DNA from 3 places in the Clostridium omnivorum genome. Region 1 is predicted to be linked to each of the others. Evidence: riboswitches for the same ligand, from Rfam matches in the RefSeq annotation. Region 1 holds a riboswitch; each other region holds the start of a gene.
What was found. Region 1 has a riboswitch for cobalamin ahead of hemA (glutamyl-tRNA reductase). Riboswitches for the same ligand answer to the same signal wherever they lie in the genome.

Region 1 (2,277 bases):
CTTATCTCATTATTGATAATGAAATGAAATCTGCTCTTTGTATGGCAGCTAAAAGGGGAGTAGATGTTAGAATTGTTACACCAGGTATTCCAGATAAAAAAATTGTTTATAGGCTTACCCGATCCAATTATGCACCTCTTCTAAAGGCTGGAGTTAAAATATATGAGTATTCTCCAGGATTTCTTCATGCTAAAAGTTATGTTTGCGATGATGAATTTGCAGTAGTAGGGACTATCAACATGGATTTTAGAAGTTTATATTTGCACTTTGAATGTGGAACCTTTATGTATAGAACTAAAGCTATAATGGATTTAAAGAAGGACTTTGTAGAAACAATTATAAAAAGTAAGGGGATAAATATAAATGACTGCAGGCATGGATTTTTTGGCACACTATTTGATGCCGTGCTTAGGATGTTTGCTCCACTTTGTTAATTAATTTATAAATACTACAATGCAAAAAAGTAACCAACTAGAAATGACTATAATTTTGAGATAGGTCCGCTTTCATTCTGTATTAAGTAGCAATATTTGTAATCAGAATTTATGTCTATTGAATAATATATAAACATAGTATATAATCAAAGTAGAATTTAATATTTGTTTTAGGTACATTAAGTTTAATAGGGAAAGTGGTGAAAATCCACTACAGCCCCCGCTACTGTATACGGAGACGAATTTCGACCACTGGCTTTTATGCTGGGAAGGTGAAAGGAGGGAGACCCGTGAGTCAGGAGACCTGCCTAAAATCAAAAGCTAATCCTTCGGTGGGAAGGGAAATGGCATAGCATTTTAGACACATGATTAAGCTGATTTTAGCATTTTCAGTATGTGGGAAATTTGTGATTGTTAGACCTCTACCTCAAAAGGGTAGGGGTTTTTTATTTTGTAAAAAATTGTAGAATTTTTCTGCAAGCATGGCAAAAGACCATTATATTAATATCAGAAAAAGGATAAATTAAGTTTTGGAGTTGATAGAATGTTACAGCTTATCGGTATTAAAAGTAATTGCACCGTTGAAATCAGAGAAAAGCTTTCAATAATACCTAAGCATAGTGAAAGAACAATTAATGAGCTTCTAGGATTATGTAAAGAAGTAGTGGTACTAAGTACATGTAATAGAACGGAGATATATTTTGATTGTGAAATAAGCGATGAAGGTGTAGTAGAAGAGATTTTCATTAGATTAGGATGGAATAAAAAATTTATTAACTATATATTTCGAAAAAAAGAGGAAGAAGTAACTAAGCATTTAATGGAGCTTTCCTGTGGCTTTTATTCAAAAATTTTAGGTGAGGATCAAATACTAGGTCAGGTAAAAATAGCTTATGAAGAGTCCTTGAAGCTTAAGGCAGTAAGCAGAGATCTTCAACGTCTTTTTCAACTAGCCATAACTTGTGGAAAGGAATTTAGAGATAAGGCAGAACTTTATAAAATTCCAGTATCTTCCTCATCCATAGTTGTAAAGGAAGCATTAGCTAAAGGTGCAAAGAAGTTTATGGTTTTAGGTTATGGAGAAGTTGGGCAATTAACTTGTAAATATATTTTAGGCATCAATTTTGAAAGTTTGTATATAGTTGTTAGAAATGGAAGCTGCATTGATATTAATGATCATAGGATTAGAGTCATACCTTTTGAACAAAGAAAGTATCATTATAAGGATGTGGACTGTATTATAAGCTGCACATCGGCACCTCATACTGTAGTGTCAAAAAATGATATTCCTGATAAAAAATTAATTATATATGATTTAGCAGTGCCGAGAGACGTTGATAATGAGGTAGCCTCACTAGAACAGGTTGAAGTATATGATATTGATAAAATAAGCCTTATAGATGATGAAAATAAAAAAATAAGAGAACTAAAAATGAGCGAGTTTAAATACATAGTTGATAAATATATTAAGGAGTATAAAGATTGGCAGTGTATAAAGGAAATAACGCCTCAAATTACAAAGATAAAGATTACTGGAGAAAAAATATATAGCAAAAGATACAATACTTTTGTTAATAAAAAACATACTAAGGATAATGAAGTTTTGGCAAGAACTTTATTGAAGAGCACCTCTGATGCATATGTAAATAAAGCTATAGAGGTTTTAAAAGAAGAGTATTTGAAGGGTAGGGGTGAGGAATGCTTGAAAATAATACAGAGGATTTTTTGTCAACCGAGTTAGAGTATACTCATATTTCCTTGCTATCGTGTAAAACTAAAGTTCTCATTATAGGTGGAGGAAGAGCAGGGTATATAAAAGCTATGAGTCTTGCTAGTAAAGGCT
Region 2 (2,277 bases), 350 kb from region 1:
CTGTCTTTATGCTCTATTTTATCAACCTCAGTATTATCAAGAGATACTTTGCCAGATATAGTACCACCATAAAAATTTGGAATTGAACCACATAAACACTTAGCAAGTGTTGATTTTCCTGAACCAGAACTACCTAATAACAGTAAAACATCACCTTTTTCAATAGATAAATTAATACTATCTAAAACATTTTTATTGCTTTCAGGATATTTATAACTTAATCCTTCAATATCTATATATGCCATCTTTTACTCCTTGATTTTATTAAAAGCTGTATTGAAATTAAAACTGTAAGTGCAGCTATAAATACTGCTGAAATGCTTAATGCGTTATACATTGACATATTCGTATATACATCATACTTAACTTTTCCAAGAATATCGAAAATCAAATATAATGCTACAAGTAATAGGCTATTGCCAATTAAAAAGTAGTCATTATGAAAAAACTTTTGTCTTTCATATACGCTTCTTTTTGAACTTAAAAAGCCTCTAATATATGCAGCCTCACCTATATCAAAAGATCCATCTAATGAACTTTCCAAAAGTATAGAAAGTATAGGAACATAGCTTTTCACTTTATCTTTTAAACTCTTTCCTTCATAATTTACTCCTCTTAAGCTATAAATTTCTTTAATGCTGTTAATTCTCTGTCTCATTATGGCAAAAAGCTTAAAGGATATCATTAAAATCAATGTAGATTTTGGAACTTTACTTGAAAAATAAGACACAGCTCTATCGGAATTAAGTAAAATTGAAATTATCATAAAAATGTAGATAATAAGCAACAGCTTAAAAGCTAGTATACTTCCATATATCAATGCTTCTAAAGTAAAACTTTTGTTACCAATTGAAAAAAGCTTACTTTTTCCTTCATCTACAAAAATAAAGTTAATTGATACCGTAACAATAAAGAAGGGTATAAAGTAAATAATTCCAAGCTTAAACTTGTCTATGCTTTTCCAAGAATAAAATATAATAAAACAAGTTATTAGAACAGCTCCTAAAATCACTGGATTATTAGTTAAAAATGTTAATATCAGCAGCGAGAAACATATAACAGCAACAGTTAATATATGTAGAGTGTTTTCTTTTTTCATATTTCCTCCGAAAAATAAAAAACCGAACTAGAAAAAGCCCGGCAATAAATTACCTAGCCTTCCCTCCGAAGGTGGATTATACACAAATTGCATAAGATATCCTGACTCACATTTCATCCTCCTGGTAACCTTCCCTGATAAAATCAAGTGGTTATATACCATTTGTCTATGATTACAGTAGCGGGGGCTGTTGTGGATTCAAACCACATTCCCTCATGCAATTTTTATTTCATTTTCAATACTAGCATAACATTATTAACTGCTTTTTTCAATAGTTAACCCTGTATAAAAAATATTAAGTTTATATATGGTTATACTATTAATAAATAAACAAGTAATTTAAACGGAGGTAACTAATATGACTATAACAAGTTTATCTTTATCTTATTATTTTCTAGGAGTATCAATTATTGCCCTAGCCTTTTTATTTTACTTTAAGACTTTAGTAATAAAAACCTCAAAAGAAAATGAAAGCAGAGACAAAATAATTGGTAATATGAAAGATCCAGATGCTTGGAGAAGCAGAAACAATAAAATGTCCTATGTATCTCTATTTTGGACCATTGTCTCACTAGCAGCCTTCATATATCTTAAATTTTTTATGGCTTCAAGGTTAATATCAATAATCTATTTAATTGTATATTTATTTGCAGTAGCTCTATCCTTGATACTTTTTGGCATTGGAAGGAAAAAGGCAACAAGTTAAAGCTCATTTTTTAATATATCTATAAAGCTTTTAACTATCATTGCCGTAAATCCCCATATAATATATTCTTGATACTTATAAAAATACTGCTTTAATTTTCCCTTACTAAACTTATAATTCTTCCCCCCCTGAATATAGTTGTAAGGAAAATCATCTTTTAAATTTGGACCTATTTCTAATTCATATAATAAGGGCTCATTATTTATAAAAAACTCCAAGGGCACTTTAAAAATATGATCAACTTCGTCCCTACTTGGCTCTTCAGGTATCCTTTTAAGCTTAGCTATAAAAGGATACATAATAGAGCCATAGGGACTTATAAAATAATCCATTTCACCAATGTATTCTAAATCCTTTTCTTCAACATTAAGTTCTTCCATTGTTTCCCTAATCGCTGCATCCCTTGCAGCCTCATTTGCTTCTATCCTTCCTCCTGGCAAGCATATATCGCCTGGCTGACTCTTCAGTTGTT
Region 3 (2,277 bases), 3.2 Mb from region 1:
AAATGAATAAGCAGCTAAAATTGAATTTTAGCTGCTTATTCATAATTATCTAAATTTATAAAGCAGGTTTTAAAAATCCTTTACCTCTTATCTCTTCAGCTTCTGAAATAGAAATTAACGCATTGCTGTCTATTTTTTCAACTAAACCTTTTATATGATTTAATTCTTTTGTAGTCAACAAGCTATAAATTATCTTTTTCTTTTCGCCTGAATATGACCCTTCTCCATAAAGATAAGTAGTTCCTCTGCCTGTTTCTTTCATTATCATATTTGACATTTCTTTTTCCTTTTCAGTAACAATCATGATAATCTTTTTTTGCTCAAACCCTGATATAACTTTATCTATCACTATTGATTTTACAAACATTAAAACCACAGTATAAAGAGTTAGTTCAAGATTTGTGAAAAATACTCCTAATAGTACAATAGCTCCATTTAATATGAAATACAAAGTGGACATCTTTGCTCCATTTTTATTTCTGATTATCACTGCTATTATATCAGTACCTCCTTGCGAAGCTCTATTTCTAAATATTAATCCCATTCCAAATCCGCTAATCACAGCACCAAATAAAGTAGAAATAAACAAATCCTTTACTACGAAAATGCTAGATATATTTTTTGTCAATACTAGAAATATGGACATTGTTACCATACCTATCATACTAAAAAATACAAAATCCTTGTCTACCTTTTTAAGTCCCAATATGAATATAGGTATATTCAATATAAAAACCCAATATCCTGATGGTACATTGGTTATATATTGCGTTAGTAGTGAAATCCCAGCTATTCCTCCGCTTAAAAGCCTATGAGGAGCTATAAAAATATTTATTGCTATCGCATATAGAAGACTCCCCAAGCTTACTAAAGCTATTCTTTTAAAAAAGTCCTTTTTTTCTTTTACCATTTAACATGCCTTCTCTCTATTAATTTTATATAGTGAGCATTGGCAGCAGTTTTCTTAAATTAGAAGAAAAGTATACATTAAATTAAAACAAAAAAGGCCTTTATGAAAAGCCTTTTACAGTATCTTAAATATCTTAATAAAATAAACATAAAGCTTTTACACTTATGCATTCTTACATATTCAATGTACACTAAATTACAGATACCACAATTTCTTTCCCTCCGAAAGCTTGCTGCAAAATCCTAGGCAGGTCTCCTGACTCTAGCTTTATCCTCCTCTTTCCTTCCCAACTTTTCAGCCAGTGGTTAACAAGATTTGTAGGCTATCACAGTAGCGGGGGCTGTTGTGGCTTTTACCACATTCCCTTTTAATTTCATATTAATAGAAAACCTAAAATTTATTATTCACTTATATCTTTATATTAATTGTATTTTAAAAGCACACATAATTCAAATTTCATATCCTGCTATTTTCACAGTTATAATGCTTTTACACTTAAAATGCTTCCTATTTTGACGGATATCCTTCATTTTTGTATGTTCTTTGTTATTTTATGACTAAAATCATTCATAAAGTTCTGAAAATCTGCTTCTCATCTCTGTCAGTTCTTTAAGTATTTTTCTTCAAATTCAGAAGCAGGTAAGGGTTTATCAAAAATATAGCCTTGTATTTCATCACATCCAAGTTCTATTAACTTGTCTAACTGTTCATGCTTCTCTACACCTTCTGCTATAGTTCTAAGCCCCATAGCCTTTGTCATCATTATTATAGCCTTAATAATCTGCTCATCGCTATAATCATCGCATATTCCATCAATCAACTGCTTTGCAATCTTTATTCGATCTATATCAAAACGTTTAATATAACTAAGTGAGGAATACCCAGTTCCAAAGTCATCTATTGATATTAGCACACCTAAACTTGCAAGTGCATTAAATAATTCTTCCATTGCTATCTCACTTTTCATGGCACTGCTTTCTGTAATCTCTACGTCTAGCCAGCATGGGCTAACCTTTTTATTCTTAATTGTATTTTCAAGGTTTTCCATAAAGTTAATACTATCAACTTGCTTTGGCGAAATGTTTATTCCAATTCTAAGCTGTCTTTTATATTTAGTATTCCAATGATAAATCTGATCTAACGCTTTATTTATAACCCAGTACCCTATATCCACAATAGCTCCACACTCTTCAGCAATAGGTATAAATTCACCTGGCGATATAAATCCCTTACGAGGGTTTTTCCACCTAAGCAGCGCTTCTGCACCTACTATTTCTTCACTAGGAATGCTAAACTGAGGTTGAAAGTAAAGCTCAAATTCCTTATCATAATCTGCCTTTCTTAGTAATAACTCTATTTCATGATTT

Region 2: another riboswitch for cobalamin. It lies ahead of bsdE14_RS18260 (energy-coupling factor transporter transmembrane component T); the one in region 1 lies ahead of hemA (glutamyl-tRNA reductase).
Region 3: another riboswitch for cobalamin. It lies ahead of bsdE14_RS04760 (YitT family protein); the one in region 1 lies ahead of hemA (glutamyl-tRNA reductase).

The regions. Positions count from the first base shown of each region.
Region 1 covers NZ_BRXR01000001.1:4,221,535-4,223,811, forward strand. The annotation lists gene cls (cardiolipin synthase) at 1-434, shown strand, start outside; cobalamin riboswitch at 590-760, shown strand; gene hemA (glutamyl-tRNA reductase) at 979-2,175, shown strand; gene bsdE14_RS20010 (NAD(P)-dependent oxidoreductase) at 2,133-2,277, shown strand, end outside.
Region 2 covers NZ_BRXR01000001.1:3,869,924-3,872,200, reverse strand. The annotation lists gene bsdE14_RS18265 (ABC transporter ATP-binding protein) at 1-245, opposite strand, end outside; gene bsdE14_RS18260 (energy-coupling factor transporter transmembrane component T) at 233-1,099, opposite strand; cobalamin riboswitch at 1,174-1,352, opposite strand; gene bsdE14_RS18255 (hypothetical protein) at 1,458-1,805, shown strand; gene bsdE14_RS18250 (NUDIX hydrolase) at 1,802-2,277, opposite strand, start outside.
Region 3 covers NZ_BRXR01000001.1:1,038,659-1,040,935, forward strand. The annotation lists gene bsdE14_RS04760 (YitT family protein) at 56-910, opposite strand; cobalamin riboswitch at 1,139-1,319, opposite strand; gene bsdE14_RS04765 (putative bifunctional diguanylate cyclase/phosphodiesterase) at 1,512-2,277, opposite strand, start outside.